DNA from 3 places in the Desulfotomaculum sp. 1211_IL3151 genome. Region 3 is predicted to be linked to each of the others. Evidence: riboswitches for the same ligand, from Rfam matches in the RefSeq annotation. Region 3 holds a riboswitch; each other region holds the start of a gene.
The links. Region 3 has a riboswitch for FMN ahead of V6C11_RS09065 (hypothetical protein). Riboswitches for the same ligand answer to the same signal wherever they lie in the genome.
Positions count from the first base shown of each region.

Region 1: linked by a shared signal. The riboswitch ahead of ribD (bifunctional diaminohydroxyphosphoribosylaminopyrimidine deaminase/5-amino-6-(5-phosphoribosylamino)uracil reductase RibD) and the one ahead of V6C11_RS09065 (hypothetical protein) in region 3 are both predicted to bind FMN.
Region 2: linked by a shared signal. The riboswitch ahead of ribB (3,4-dihydroxy-2-butanone-4-phosphate synthase) and the one ahead of V6C11_RS09065 (hypothetical protein) in region 3 are both predicted to bind FMN.

Region 1 covers NZ_JBAIYV010000027.1:4,599-10,079, forward strand. The annotation lists gene V6C11_RS06335 (putative manganese-dependent inorganic diphosphatase) at 1-674, shown strand, start outside; gene pduL (phosphate propanoyltransferase) at 1,025-1,675, shown strand; gene V6C11_RS06345 (acetate/propionate family kinase) at 1,711-2,904, shown strand; FMN riboswitch at 3,120-3,250, shown strand; gene ribD (bifunctional diaminohydroxyphosphoribosylaminopyrimidine deaminase/5-amino-6-(5-phosphoribosylamino)uracil reductase RibD) at 3,371-4,501, shown strand; gene V6C11_RS06355 (riboflavin synthase) at 4,483-5,136, shown strand; gene V6C11_RS06360 (bifunctional 3,4-dihydroxy-2-butanone-4-phosphate synthase/GTP cyclohydrolase II) at 5,149-5,481, shown strand, end outside.
Region 2 covers NZ_JBAIYV010000011.1:36,290-41,770, reverse strand. The annotation lists gene asnS (asparagine--tRNA ligase) at 1-1,273, opposite strand, end outside; gene ychF (redox-regulated ATPase YchF) at 1,530-2,633, shown strand; gene ribB (3,4-dihydroxy-2-butanone-4-phosphate synthase) at 2,700-3,371, opposite strand; FMN riboswitch at 3,490-3,636, opposite strand; gene V6C11_RS01810 (acyl-CoA dehydratase activase) at 3,781-4,554, opposite strand; gene V6C11_RS01805 (double-cubane-cluster-containing anaerobic reductase) at 4,559-5,481, opposite strand, start outside.
Region 3 covers NZ_JBAIYV010000035.1:178,688-184,168, reverse strand. The annotation lists gene V6C11_RS09080 (GNAT family N-acetyltransferase) at 1-339, shown strand, start outside; gene V6C11_RS09075 (hypothetical protein) at 367-555, shown strand; gene V6C11_RS09070 (GNAT family N-acetyltransferase) at 742-1,254, shown strand; FMN riboswitch at 1,367-1,495, shown strand; gene V6C11_RS09065 (hypothetical protein) at 1,666-2,487, shown strand; gene V6C11_RS09060 (peptidylprolyl isomerase) at 2,666-3,097, opposite strand; gene V6C11_RS09055 (hypothetical protein) at 3,221-3,553, opposite strand; gene V6C11_RS09050 (helicase C-terminal domain-containing protein) at 3,678-5,481, shown strand, end outside.

The DNA of each region.
Region 1 (5,481 bases), on a different contig from region 3:
ATGAAGCTGAAATCCTAGAAATTGTAGATCACCATAAAATTGGCGATATCTGTACAACGAAGCCCATTGCTTTCCGTAACATGCCCGTAGGAAGTACCTGTACCATCGTTTATCAAATGTTTAGGGAATTCAATGTTAAAATAACGCAACAAATCGCAGGGGTTTTATTGGCTGGTATTCTATCGGATACCTTACTCTTTAAATCACCTACTACTACCGATTTAGATAAAGAGTCAGCTTTAGAGTTAAATAATATTGTAAAAATTGACATGGAACACTTTGCCATGGAAATGTTTAAGCTAGGGAGTTCTTTGGAAGGTTATAGTATTCAAGAAATCTTTTATAAAGACTTTAAGGAATTTGAGCTAGAGGGTTGTACAATCGGAGTGGCGCAGGTTTTCACGCTGGATACGGAAGATTTATTTAATCGAAAACAACAGTTTATAGAATTTGTAGACCAGACCCATCAGCACAAAAATTATATTTTGACGATGCTGGTCATTACAGATATCATCAACGAGGGTTCCTATTTACTTTATCAGGCAAGGAACAATTCGCTTATTCCAACAGCCTTTCAGGTAACTGCTGAACAAGGGGTGTTTGTTGCTGGCCTGGTGTCTAGAAAAAAACAGGTTATTCCTAAAATTTCAGAGACCCTTAGCCTTTTAAAATAATTTCATATGAAGGAGTTTTCAAAATTGTATGCCCTTATTAAAAATTCTGAAAAATGAGTTATGAAATAGACTTGAAATATAAGTCAAAACTAGATAAAATCAGAAATGAGAAATTGTGCACAAACTTTAAAAGGGGTTTAGTAAATAAAATCAATTTTGTGACGACAAAAAATTACATTTTTATTACATCGTTGATATAATGATAATAGATCTAGCTGCGACAGAATAAAAAATTGCATTTTTTTGTCTAAGAACACAAAGCCTATAGCAATATGTAAATAATTTTTGCCCATAATTATATATCATCAGGGTTAAAACTAATAAAAAATTCACAAAGGAAGTGTTGTACAATGGCAACTAATGCTCAACTGCCAACTCAGGTAAATCCAGATGAAATCACTCCAATTACTATCACCGTAGGGATTTCTGCCCGTCACGTGCATCTGACCAAAGAACACGTGGAAATATTATTTGGACCTGGTCATGTATTAACAAGATTCAAAGATCTTTCTCAACCAGACCAATTTGCCTGTGAAGAAATGGTAACCGTTGTTGGACCCAAGGGTGTTATTGAAAAGGTTCGCGTACTTGGACCTGAACGCAAGAAAAGTCAAGTAGAACTTTCTATTTCTGACTGCTTCAAAATTGGCATTAAGGCTCCCCTTAGAGACTCCGGGGATTTAGCAGGATCTGCCTCTGTAACAATCGTTGGACCTGCTGGCTCAGTAACTGTAGATGAAGGTGCTATCATTGCTGCTCGTCATATTCACATGCATACTTCTGATGCTGAAAAATACGGTTTAGAAGATGGCGATAGAATTTATGTAAGAGCCAAGGGACCCAGAGGAATTATCTTTGGGGATGTATTGGTTCGTGTAAGTGACAAGTACAAATTAGAAATGCATGTGGATACTGACGAAGGAAATGCTGTTGGTTTAAGAAACGGTGATGTCGTATATGCCTATAAGATCCATGGACATATTTCCGAGCTTGTAAAATAGATAAATAAGTAATCGCGTTAGAGGAGGGACCCCCCTTGTTAGTTTTAGTTGTTAACTGTGGTAGTTCATCTATTAAATATAAATTAATGGACATGACCCAAGAATCCGTATTGCTTTCTGGCTTATCTGAAAGAATTGGGATCGCTGGTTCCAGAATTAAGCAGGAAAATAGTAAGGGTGAAGAATTGGTATTGGAGCAAGACCTGCCAAACCACAAAGTTGCCCTTGAGACCATTTTAAAATGCATTACCGATGAAAAATATGGTGCCATTAAGGACACCGCGGAAATTAAGGCTGTAGGACACCGTGTGGTACACGGCGGTGAAAAATTTAATACATCTGTGGTAGTTGATGCTGAACTGATGAAGGTGTTAGAGGAAATGTCAGAATTGGCACCTCTCCACAATCCCCCCAATATTGTGGGTATTAAAACTTGTCAAGAACTGATGCCTCATGTAGCACATGTGGCTGTGTTTGATACTGCTTTCCATTCAGCCATGAGCAAGCAAGCATATACTTATGCTATTCCCTACGAATATTATGAGAAGTATAAAATTCGCCGTTACGGTTTCCACGGCACTTCTCACAAGTTTGTTTCTTATCGGGCAGCGGAAATATTAGGCAAACCAGTTGAGGAGTTAAAGATTATTGTTTGCCATTTGGGCAATGGTTCTAGTATTTCTGCAGTAGGCAATGGGGTATCACAGGATACTTCCATGGGCTTTACTCCTCTGCCAGGTCTGCCGATGGGTACGAGAACCGGGGATATGGACCCAGCCATTGTTTCTTTCCTGATGGAGAAGGAGCAAATAAGTCTTGCAGATATTAGTAATGTCTTAAATAAGAAGAGTGGCGTATTGGGTGTTTCCGGTATCAGCAGTGATTTCCGTGACCTAGAAGATGCTGCCAACAAAGGCAACGAAAGAGCTGAATTAGCTTTGAGTATGTTTGCCTATGGTATTATTAAATATATTGGAGCTTACACAGCAGCCCTGGGTGGTTTGGATGTAGTAGCCTTTACCGGTGGCATTGGTGAAAACTCCGTTGACATGAGAGCAAGGGTCTTAAAAGGACTTGCCTACACTGGTTTACAAATTGATGAAGAGAAAAACAAATCCCGGGGTAAAGAAGTTATCATCAGTAAGCCCGGTGCTCCCTTTACAGCAATGGTTGTTCCCACCAATGAAGAATTAATGATTGCCCGGGAAACCAAAGAACTGGTTCAGTAGATCGTTTATTTATATAAAGTAAAGAAGTGTCGCGAAACTACCCCTTAGTAGTCAAGCGACACTTTTTTATAGGTGCAAAAGGAACAGGTTTGTTGTCCCATTATCACTGCATGATTTGAAACAAACTGGTCAAAATATAGGTGAAAACCGGAGTGGGTTATTTAAAGATTGACATACGAACAAACTCAGGAATATAATGGAGTTAAATTAATAAACAAAACCTTCAGGGTTAGGTGTAATTCCTTACCGGCGGTATGGCCAAAGGGCCAAGCCCGCGAGCCCCTTGGGGCATGATCTGGTGAGATGCCAGAGCCGACAGTTAAAGTCTGGATGGAAGAAGGTTATAGTTGAGCCTGCAAAAAACATTCTTTTGCATGGCCTACTTGCCTTTGCCAAAAAACCCTGATCCTTTCAGGGTTTTATTTTGTTTATTAGGCACAAAGAGTTTTTCTAAGGGGATGAAAAAATGGATCAGGACAGGTGCTATATGCAAATGGCCCTTGAACTGGCAGCCAAAGCAAGGGGTCGTACTAGCCCTAACCCCATGGTGGGAGCTGTTTTGGTAAAGGATGGCGAAGTGGTTGGCAAAGGCTATCACGCTAAAGCAGGTGGTGCCCACGCCGAGGTGGCTGCCTTGGCCGACGCCAAGGCAAGGGCTAAGGATGCCACTGTGTATGTTACTTTGGAACCCTGTTGTCATCATGGCAGAACGGGCCCCTGTACAGAGGCTTTGATCAAGGCAGGAGTGAAAAGGGTTGTGGCAGCCATGCTGGACCCTAATCCCTTGGTTGCTGGCAAGGGGCTAAATATTTTAAAGGATGCTGGTATAGAAGCAATATCCGGCCTGCTGGAAGAGGAGGCCAGAGAATTAAATGAGGTTTTTATAAAATACATTACAACCAAAAAGCCCTTTGTGGTATTAAAGGCTGCCACCAGTCTGGATGGCAAAATAGCAACTGCCAGTGGGGAATCAAAGTGGATTACCGGTAATGAAGCCAGAGAATATGGCCACCGATTAAGGGATCAATATGATGCCATTTTAGTGGGAGTAAATACCGTATTGGCAGATAATCCGTCACTTACGGCGAGATTGCCTGAGGTCAGAGGAAAAGACCCCATCCGCATCATCGTAGATAGCATGGCCCGAACTCCTACTGCTAGCCAAGTGCTTATTCAGGAGTCGGCGGCCCATACGATTATTGCCACAAATGAGTCAGCACCGGTAGAACGTAAGGCAAGCCTAATGGCAGCCGGAGCAGAGATTATTGTAGTTCCTGGGGCAGGGCCAGGAGTAGATCTGGCTAAACTAATGGAACTACTGGGAGAAAAACAAATATCCAGTGTATTAATCGAAGGTGGCGGGAAAATCAGTGGTTCTGCCTTAAATGCTGGTATCGTTGATAAGATTGCTTGGTTTATAGCACCCAAAATTATCGGGGGTGACCTTGCCCCTGGTCCTGTCCGGGGTGAAGGGATAACAAGTTTACAGGATGCCACCCAAATTTATCAGATGTCAGTGCAACCGTTGGGAACAGACTATCTCGTGACTGGTTATACCTCGAAAGGGGGGAATGGCATATCTTTACCGGAATTGTAGAAGAGATTGGCACCATTAGGGGTATATCAAAGGGACCGGATTCAGCTGGACTACATATTTTAGGCTCCAAGGTTCTGCAAGATACAAAAATTGGTGATAGTATCGCTGTCAATGGTGTTTGTCTAACCGTTACTACAATGGACAAAGGGACCTTTACCGCCGATGTAATGGCGGAGACACTGGTGAAAACAAACCTCAGGGATCTTAAGCCTGGCAGTCCGGTTAACCTTGAAAGGGCTTTGCGGCTTGGTGACCGCATGGGGGGACATATGGTATCAGGTCACGTGGATGGGATAGGTACCATTGTTGGTAAGGAAAGATATGATATTGCCACCATCGTTACGATTCAGGCTCCACCCCAGGTGATGAAATATATTATTAAAAAAGGTTCCATAGCCATCGATGGTACCAGTCTTACGGTGGTTGATTTTGCTGGGGATAAATTTCAGGTATCATTAATTCCTCATACAGCCCAGGCCACTGTCCTGGGAGACAAGAAGATTGGTAATTCTGTGAACCTTGAATCGGATATTATTGGCAAATATATTGAACGGTTATTACAGGGGCAGCAGGAAGACAAAGCCGCTGATAGTAAAATTAATCTGGAATTTTTAGCAGCCAACGGATTTTTATAAGGGGGAAAAGTCATGACATACAAATTTAATACAATTGAAGAGGCCATTGAAGATATCCGTGCAGGAAAAATGATTGTGGTCGTTGATGATGAAGATCGCGAAAATGAAGGTGACCTGGTCATGGCTGCAGAATTAGCCACAACAGAGGCTGTGAACTTTATGGCCACCTACGGGCGTGGTTTGATCTGTATGCCCATATATGGTCAGCGTCTTGATGAATTGGATCTGCCGGCAATGGTATCCAATAACACGGATCCCAATGGAACGGCCTTTACCGTATCCGTTGATGCAAAGGAATGCAGCACAGGTATTTCGGCCGTTGAGCGTGCCCTAACCATTAAAAAA
Region 2 (5,481 bases), on a different contig from region 3:
AAAGCATACGAGGATAGGGAATGGTTTCCCGAACATGATCCAACTTACAAATCCAAGAAACGGTACGTTCTAGGCCTAATCCAAAGCCAGAGTGGGATACACTGCCATAGCGGCGTAAATCCAGATACCACTCAAAGGCTTCCTTAGGTAATTTATGTTCTGCCAATCTTTCCTCTAAAAGCTTTAGGTCATCGATACGCTGTCCCCCACCAATCATCTCCCCATAGCCCTCTGGGGCAATTAGATCTGCCCCCAGCACAACCCTTGGGTCCTCAGGGTCTGGCTTCATGTAGAAAGCCTTGATTTCAGTGGGGTAACGGTGAATGAATACAGGTGAGTCAAAGCATTCTGAAATGATTGTTTCGTGGGGAGCACCAAAGTCCTCACCCCACTCAAAGGCTTCACCCTTGCTTCTTAAGAGTTCCACTGCCTCCGTATAGCTAAGGCGTGGGAAAGGTAATTTGATGGCTGCCAGTTTACTAATATCCCGTCCTAATAGTTCTAAATCCTGACGGCAGCGTTCCAGTACCCGCTGAACAATGAAGTAAACCATTTCTTCCTGTAGCTTCATATTATCTTCAAAATCAAAGAAAGCCGCCTCGGCTTCAATCATCCAAAATTCCATTAGGTGTCTACGGGTTTTCGACTTTTCCGCCCGGAAGGTAGGCCCAAAACAGTACATACGTCCCACTGCCATGGCAGATGCTTCATTGTACAATTGACCACTCTGTGATAAGAAAGCCTTTTCTCCGTGGTAGTCCAACTCAAAAAGTGTCGTCGTTCCCTCACAGGCTGCCGGGGTAATAATGGGGCTATCCACCAGGGTAAAGTCATTTTGGTGAAAGAAATCCCTCGCTGCTTGCTCTATTTCAGACCGGACACGCAGAATGGCATTTTGCCTCGGTGTACGAATCCAGAGGTGACGGCGATCCATTAGGAAGTCAACCCCATGCTCCTTATGGGAGATAGGATATTCCTGGGCCAGGTTAATAATCTCCAAGCCAGTGACTGTAAGCTCATAGCCCCCCATTGAACGGGGTTCTTCCCGCACAATACCCTTTAATCTTATGGCTGATTCTTGGGTAAGTTCTTTAGCCAGATCAAAAATTTCCGGGGCTTCCTTCTTTACTAAAACTCCCTGAACCATCCCAGTACCATCCCGTAATATCAAAAACTGAATCTTTCCTGAAGACCTTTTATTGTACAACCATCCCTGAACCGTTACCTCTTCACCCACATGTTTTCCTAAATGTTTAATTAATGTCCCTTGCATAGAAAACATTTCACCTCAAATTCTTAACAAACTTGGCTTATTCCAAAACGAGCACTTCATTTCATACTATATCATTCTACAGGACCCCAAATCTATACAAATCATACAAGTTAATTAAGAACGCAGGGTTTTAGTAGAATTATACTTTTCAAACAATGGCCGATAATAACTAAATATTTTTTTAACTTGCCATGCAAATTTTTTCTTACTATACTTTTAAAGGTATGCCTAAAATATTTTTACAAGGAGTAATTGAATGTCTTTAAAATGTGGAATTGTCGGGTTGCCTAATGTGGGGAAATCCACCTTATTTAATGCCATTACCCAAGCGGGGGCGGAATCTGCAAATTACCCCTTTTGTACCATTGAGCCCAATGTAGGGGTCGTATCTGTTCCTGATATGCGTCTGGACAAACTAACTGAATTGGTGGTGCCTAAAAAGACCGTTCCAACCACCTTTGAATTTGTTGATATAGCCGGTTTAGTGAAAGGTGCCAGCCGTGGTGAGGGCTTGGGCAATAAGTTTTTAGCACACATCCGGGAAGTGGATGCCATTGCTCATGTGGTGCGTTGCTTCATTAATAATGATATTACTCACGTTTCCGGTAAAATTGATCCAATCAATGATATTGAAGTAATTAACCTGGAATTAGTATTGGCTGACTTGGATAGTATGGAGCGTCGACAGGAAAGGCTAGCCAGTAAACTCAAATCCCAGGATAAACAGGCGAAAACGGAGTATCAGTTAATCCAAAGGTTAAAGGAAGAAGCTCTGGCCCAGGGTAAGCCAGCACGAAGCATGGCGTTTTCGGAAGAAGAGATGAGTTTGATTAAGTCCTTTCATTTGTTAACGATAAAGCCAATTATCTATGTCACCAATGTAGACGAGAATGACATCCAGGATTTTGAAAATAATCCCCTGGTTCAACAAGTGCAGGAATATGCCAGACTGGAAAATGCTACCGTAGTCCCTGTCTCTGCCCAATTGGAATCTGAAATTGCTGAATTGCAGGGAGACGAAAAGAAGCTCTTTTTGGAAGAATTGGGCCTGGAAGAGTCCGGGTTGGATAAACTCATTCGGGCGGCCTATCATCTGCTGGGACTACAAACTTACTTCACTGCAGGTGTCCAAGAGGTTCGTGCCTGGACTGTGCCCGCTGGAACGAAAGCTCCCCAGGCTGCCGGTGTTATTCACACCGACTTTGAACGGGGTTTTATTCGGGCTGAGGTTGTTTCCTATGCTGATTTGGTAAGGGCTGGTTCCATGGCCCAAGCCAGAGAAAACGGCAGGCTGCGATTGGAAGGAAAAGACTATCTTGTGCTCGATGGGGACGTCATGCATTTTCGATTTAATGTTTAAATATAGGAAAGATAATTGAGTAGGAGGGGGTGTTTCCCCCCTCCTCTCCTACCACCGTACGTACCGTTAGGTATACTGCGGTTCATGTTGCGGTACGATTTCCTTTTCCATTCGATAAGCAATTATATCGCTAATTGTAACTACAATCATATTATTCTTCTCGGCAAATGCCACGATTTCAGGCAACCGTGCCATTGTACCATCGGAATTTGTTAATTCACACAATACACCATAAGGTTTTAAGCCAGCCAGTCGCATTAAGTCTACATTAGCTTCTGTATGTCCCTGTCGTTCCAACACACCGCCCCGTTTAGCCCGCAAAGGAAAAATATATCCGGGACGCCGCAGCAAATTGGGTCTTGCAGGGTCAGCAATCGCTGCTTTGACAGTAGTTACACGGTCAGCAGCGGAAACACCCGTCGTAACTCCGCTTGCCGCTTCAATAGAAACCGTAAAAGGCGTTTCAAAACTGCTCGTGTTCACTTCCACCATCATCGGTAAATCTAAAGCCTGGACTCTTTCTTCCGGTAAACACAAGCACACAATCCCACTGCCCTCACGGATTAACAGGGCCATTTGCTCATTGGTCAGAGACTCAGCGGCAAAAAAAATATCCCCTTCGTTTTCCCTGTCTTCATCATCGGTAACTAAAATTCCCTGACCACTACGGAGTGCGTCAAGAGCAGCTTCCATTCTTTCGGTCGCATTTCCAAATCGAGTTAGCAAATTTTGATTCACAGTATATTCCTCCTAAATAATTAGTCGGACTTACTTGAATCAGGGCACACCAGACAGACAGCATGCACTCATGCAAAATAAATTAAAATAATTATTAAGAGCAGATTTTTACTGACTGCCGTATCCTCTTCCATCCGGACTATACCGTCGGCACTGGCCTTTCACCAGTTCTGCTGACCTCTTTAAAGTTAAAGAGCGCTCGCGGGCTCCTCAGTATAACTGAGATACCGCCGGTGGGGAATTTCACCCCGCCCTGAGAATAAGTCGTTATTTGTAAGTATACTTTCTCGTCCACCTTTGTCAACTCTTTATTGCCTTACGCGTTGAGACTTTCACCCTACAGGTAAGGCCCATGCCGAGCATATATAAAAATACCGTAGCTTTTGGCCACGACATTTTTGAGGTTAATTTAATGCTTTTTCGTTAGTTCCCTGGCAGAAAGGGCTGCTCCCAGCGCACCGGCCAACTGGCTGATTTCTGGTACAATTACCGGACAACCGGCTTCCTGGGACAAACGGTTACGAACATCGTGGTTTTGGGCCACGCCGCCGGTGAAAATAACACATTGGTTGGCTCCGAAACGGCTGGCCATGCCCCAAACCCGCCTTGCTACGGACCGATGAATACCAGCAATGATATCCCGCTTATCGGCACCCTTGGCCAGTAAACTAATAACTTCCGATTCTGCAAAGACAGTACACATGCTATTAATATCCAAGGGGGATCTACCCTCTGCCAACTCCCCCAGTTCACTGACATCAACCCCCAGGGCAGCAGCAATTACCTGTAAAAAACGTCCGGTTCCCGCGGCACACTTATCATTCATGGCAAAGTCAATAACCTTACCTTGATCATTCATCAGAATGGCTTTGCTGTCCTGACCGCCAATATCAATTAACAAGCCACCCCGCCCAACCAGGTAATTGGCACCCCTGGCATGACAGTGAATTTCCGTAACTGCTTTGTCGATCATGCCCAGGGAAATCCGACCGTAGCCAGTACCAACGATAGCTTCCACATCACTGGTCTTACATCCTACAGAATTTAATAGTTCTTGATAAGTGTTTAAACCGGCATCCCGGGGACTCCAACCGGTTGGACGAACCATGTATTTTATCTCATCATCAATTAAGAGCACAACCTTTGTGGAAACTGAACCCACATCAATGCCAGCTGTAATCATACCTTTATTCTCCTTGAACTAACTCAAGAAAAGCTTGCACACGAACCCTCAATTGCTCTACATCCGATTCAGAGTAGTCCGTTTCCAAATGCATACAGGGTAAGTTCAGTTGGTTTTGAACATAATCCCGGATGACAAAGGCTTCAATGTTGTAAGTATGGCAGGCCTGCCAGGTTAAATCCACGATGGCATCTACCTGATACTCCTTAGCCATTTTATGAATTAATTCCAGTCTGCCATCATTGGGTGTCATACAGGAGCAAGGAATGTTTAGGTATTTTTCTGCCAGTGCCACCATGACATCTTTGGTTTCACTCTCATCCACCAATCTATCCAAAGCCTTATAGCCGGAGCAATTTTCAAAGGCAACCACAGCTGCCCCACTTTCCTCCAGTAACCGAACAACCTTTTCCGATCCGAAACCAACTGGGCAACCAGTTAGTAAAATTCTCGGGGTTTCCTTGGTGAAGGGGCTAAGGCCTTGGGCCGTTAATTCTTCAATTTCTGCTGTGAGCTGCTCCACCAAAGCAATCCCATCTTCTTTATTAATATTAAATCCCTTGGTCCAAACGGAAACCAATAAATCCACACCAGTTATCGGGGAGGGTTTAGCCTTCGTGGTGGCATGCAGGCGTCTCATGGCATCCCTTTCCTTATTCATGAGCTTAACTGCCTTACGGATATCTTCCTCTGTGATCTCTACTTCAAACCTTTCAGCCAGCCAGTCTTTTAGAACAACCATTTCCTGGGCCCAGGCTGCCAGAGCGGCTTCCCCTTGGGAGGTTTGGGGCAAATTCATCACATGCATGGGTTTAATCTTGCTCATTAACTCATACATTTTTTTCTTACCGTCACAGGTTGTTTCGGCTACCAGCACATCAGAAGCCTCGAAATAAGGGCATTTGCCGTTGACCGCAAAACCATAGC
Region 3 (5,481 bases):
CCAATCTGGGTTATAGAGGACACTTGCAATATTTTAGGTTGGTTAAGTTTCTCCTCTTTTTATAACAGGCCAGCCTATCATGCTACCTCGGAGGTTAGCATTTATATTGCCGAACAGCATCGAGGAAAGGGTATCGGTAAAAATTTACTGTCCAAGGCAATTCAAGAATCTCCAAGATTAGGGATTCATACGATTCTGGGATTTATCTTTGGTCACAACGAACCAAGTCTACAGTTGTTTTTGAGATTTAATTTTGAACGTTGGGGTTATTTGCCCAGAGTAGCTGTTCTGGATGGAATAGAAAGGGATTTAGTAATCCTTGGCCTTCGAGTTGTCTAATGTATTTTTTAGTTTAAAATAATTGCTATGGTCCTAAAAAGTGCAGGGGAATTACCAATAGAAATCATTTTACTAAAAGAGATAGAAAGCATAGAGCAAGAGCTTGCAAAATGTAAAATAGCTGGTGAAAAAGAAAATTTAAAGCAAAAATTAAAAGAGTTACGATTGAAATATGAGATACAAAGGGATGCACGCAGTAATTTCTTTCATAACTAATTCAGTAAGCCATTATGCTGATGGGAGAAGTAAAAAATTCATTAGAAATTTATAGAGGAGTTGATGGGATGTCGGTATTATTAGAAACATTCACAAGGGGTTACGGAAGTCCTTCATAGCAGACAGGTCTTCTGAACATGTAAGGATTCTTCCGTAACAATTAAAATTTAGGAGGAATTCAGAAAGATGTTTGAAATTCGTCCCGAAAGCCAAAAAGAATATCCCGAAGTTTATAACGTTAATTTAAGGGCATTTAATAAACATGTTGAACCAAAACTTGTGGAAGCCATTAGAAAGTCAGAAAATTATAATGCGGAACTATCCTTAGTTGCCGTTCTTAACGACACAGTTGTAGGGCATATAATGTTTAGCACCATCACGATAGAAACCGATAATGGGAATATACCCGTTCTTAGTCTTGCACCACTGGCGGTTCTACCTGACTATCAAAACCGCAAAATTGGTACGGAGCTTATTAAACAAGGGCTGGAAGAATGTAAGAGATTAGGATTCAAGATTGTAGTTTTAGTTGGTCATCCGAATTATTATCCCCGTTTTGGTTTTGTACCGGCTAGGTCGGTGGGATTGGAAGCCCCATTTGAGGTACCCGATGAAGCATTCATGGTTCTAGAACTTTACCCCGGAGCGTTGAAAAACATCAAAGGAACCGTTAAGTATCCACCTGCGTTTGGTATTTAAATTAATAATTGGACTTAATGCTTACCTACTAAAAAGAAGGTTCCTTTAGTTATGTTATTTCTTAACTTAATAAGATATTGACATTACGGTAAAAAGTGGTATATTTTACCTAACTTGTTCTCAGGGCGGGGTGAAATTCCCCACTCGCGGTAGCCAGTTTATTCTGGAAGCCCAAAAGGAGGACAGCAGATCTGGTTAGAAGCCAGAGATGACGGTATAGTCCGGATGGAAGAGGATAAGACAGTCAGTAACCTACCGGAAATCACTTGAACAAAAGATAAGTTAAAAATCGTCAAATAGCCCCGAACCAGGGGCTATTATTTTTAGCAACTAGGAACAAGCACAGTTACTGCACTACATGCTAGTCCGTATTATGCAGCTACTATACGATGGAAAGCGATGGGATTTTTCATGAAAATAAAACGGCTGTTGTCAGTGGTTCTACTGTGGTGTCTGGTTTTGCTGGCGGGCTGCTCTGACAATCCCAAACAAGGGGAAGAAACATGGGTGTTGGAGCGGGAAAATGCAATAACCTTCTCTGATGGTGAAAGCGCAAACCTGTGGCGGAGAGATTATATTGACGATGCTCTTTACAAGCTTTCGGATGGAACCATTCTACTAACCATCCGAGTCTCTATTGGCCCGGACAATGTTTATGTCGGTGGGGTGGAGAGCTTCGATGATTTGAGTGAGTCTGCCCAAAAGGCCGTCAGTGGATTTTATGAAGGGCAGGGCTTACTCTACGACACGCTAGCTGAACTGCAAAATGCTTATGAAGAGTATCTGACCTGTAAGGAAAGTGGAAAGGTATACCAGGAACGTTTTATCAGTCAGGATATTGCTCCCACAGCCTCTAACGATAATATCATGTGCTTTCTTACATCAGTAACCCTACCCGTGAATGGGCAGATGGCACAGGAGATTCGTCTGGGTGCGGCGTTTGACCGGAAGACTGGTGAGGTGCTGAGTAACTGGGATATGTTTACTCTGCCAGAGGAGAAAACCCGACAGTGGCTCTTGGATAAGTTTGTCGTTGCCGCTCCTGCTTTACGGGCCGAAATGGAAGCTGCATTGAAACCCGAATATATTATCTTGTTTCCCCAAAATATGGAAGTATCTTTTCCTCAGGGAACCCTGCCGAGCCAAGAGTATAGTTATCGTGTTAGCTTAGACTATAATGACCTCCGGGAAGTGCTTCAGGCCTGGGCCATTCCAAATCAAGTTAAAAGGTGAGGTTACACTATAATGTTCTTTCAGGCCACTAGTATTTGTTGTTACTTTAAACAAATGCATACACTTGTCATTTCTTATAGTTAAAACCTCCTGTGTTAATTCACATTTTATAGCAAATGTGACATAAGCATACAATTGATAAAACCAGCCCTTTTAACAGAGCTGGTTTTTATCATTGCTATTCCCAAACCTTAACTTCTTTCATTTTCGTGCCGGGTTTAATCTGGTCAACAAACTCCATACCTTCAGTAACTTTGCCAAATACAGTATGTACACCATTTAGGTGAGGTTGTGGTTCATAGACGATAAAGAATTGGCTGCCACCAGTGTCTTTACCGGCATGGGCCATTGATAAGGAACCACGTTCATGCTTGTGGGGGTTGCCTGCTGTTTCACACTTAATGGTGTAGCCAGGGCCACCGGTACCAGTGCCATGGGGGCAACCGCCCTGGGCAACAAAGCCGGGGATTACACGGTGAAAGTTAAGACCATTGTAGAAACCGTCATTGGCTAATTTTTCAAAGTTAGCAACTGTTCCAGGTGCTGCTTCGTCGAAAAACTCAATTAAAATCTTACCGCCATTTTCTAATTCGATACTACCTTTTTTCAAAAAAAGCGCCTCCTTTGTCAATAACTCTCATTATTCTACTACAAAGAAGTCATACAGGCAAATAATGTCATAAAAAAACCACGGCCCATGGTCCTCCCAGGCGGATGCCATAGCCTTATTGATTTAGGTTTTTAATTCTCTCATTTGAGCGATTGCAGCTTCCCAATGTTCTAAATCCCTTAGTAAACTCTGCAACCTTGGAAATTCCGGATCATCTTTTACATTTTGTATCAGATCTGCCAAGGTCAGTAACTCCCTTGATCTCTGAGAATTTGGTTGAGCATCGGTCAATTCTGTAAAGCCCGACTCCTCCCTGATTTTATACCAAAGTAAAACCAAGGGATGCAAATTTATACTGGATTCTGGATTCCAACCATCCATTTTATGTACTTCTTTTTTAATAAAGGCATGTCCCAGTGTATCTTCCAAAAGACGCAGTGCTTCGTGAATATCCATTTATTAACCTCCCACCGTTATCCATATACATATATTATAGCAAAAGAGCTATACGTAAGTTGTTCACTTATGTATAATTATTTTGACCAATTATGTTCTTAGTTAAGTACTGGGGGTATCAGGTATGCTAACCTTTGTGGCATTGGATCTGGAAACATCGGGGCTAAACTGCTTGCAGGACGAAATAATTGAAGTGGGCCTGGTCAAAATAATTGACGGCCAGGAAAGCGAATATTTTACCTCCCTGGTTCGGCCCAGGGGTATCTTGCCGGTTAAGATAAAACGCCTTACTGGCATAAATGATCAGGACTTTGTGAATGCCCCTGATATTCAGGAAATCATGCCCCAGATACTAAGTTTTATTGAAGATTACCCGTTGTTGGGCCACAATGTCAAATTTGATTACGATTTTTTAACCGCAGCAGCAAAGCAACCACTCTTAAATACACTTTACGATACCCTTGAACTGGCCAAATATATCATGCCCAATGCTTCCAGTCATCGTCTGGGTAGGCTATGCAATGACCTGAATATATTGATACCAAACCAGCATCGAGCCCTTGACGATGCCAGGGGTTGTGCTGGCCTACTGCTAAAATTACTCGATCAATGCCGAGAATTTGAACCAGACATCATTTGGCAATTAAGCCAACTTTTGAGTCAAGCCAGTTCTACGTGGCATCCTGTGTTGCAAACCTTGAGCAGCCAAATGATCAAATTATTCCCGAATAGAAAAATCACAGCTCCCTTACCAGGGGCTAAAGAGGATGATAAGCCTAAGGAACATCGGTCAGAACAAGAAGGTAATTTAAATCAGGAACATTGTTTAGCTGTCCTGGGTGAGGCGGGGTTGCTGGAAAAAACCTTGCCTGGCTTTCATTTTCGATCCCAGCAATGTGAGATGATGGAGTATGTCATCAAGGGCCTTAATGAGGATAAAATAGTCTTAGTGGAGGCTGGTACTGGTACTGGGAAATCCCTGGCATATTTAGTGCCTGCCATAGCCTGGGCCAAACAAAAGGATCAGCGTGTAATTATTTCTACCCATACCATTAATTTGCAGGAGCAATTATGGAATAAGGATATTCCTATACTAGAAAAGTTACCCAATTATGAATTTAAGGCTGCCATTATGAAAGGTCGCAGCAACTATTTATGCCTTCGGCGCTGGCAATCTTTAATGAAGGAAACCAACCATACCCAGGAAGAAGCAGCCTTTTTAGCCAAAATTCTCATTTGGCTATACAAAACCAATATAGGTGATAAAGCGGATCTGATCTTGAGTTATCAGGATCTAGAATATTGGTATCGTATTTGCTGTGAAAGTCATGGCTGCCTGGGTAACCGTTGTAGTTACTTTAAAGAAAAATGTTTCTTTATGGCTGCCAGGCGTAGGGCAGAACGGGCAGATATCGTGATCGTTAACCATTCCTTGCTGCTTAGTGACGCTAATGCGGACAATATGATTTTGCCCTCCTACGGCTCTTTAATTATCGATGAGGCCCATCACCTGGAAAGCTGTGCCACAGATCACCTGGGTAGATCAGCCACCCGATTAGAAGTTGTGCGATGGTTAGCTGCCGTTACAAAACTCCAGAAAAGGGTCGATCAAGCTTTATTCCTTGATGAAAATGAATTATGGCCAAAGCTAATCGTCAAAGGCAATGATGCAAAACAGAAAACCCGTGAGGCTGCCCAAAGCTTTTTTGAACTACTCACAAATTGGCTCAATTTTACTGCGAATAACGCGGAAGGCCGCTCAAGTATGCGATTTTTCCAGGAGGGAAAACTAGAGGGTAGTCCCAGTTTACCGCCCGCAGTGGATTCCGCATTGGATAATTTATTAGTAAATCTGCGAACCCTTTGTCAGGTATTAATAAAAATGTCAGACCAACTTGAAGAGAGATCGGTTACTGGAGATACACCCG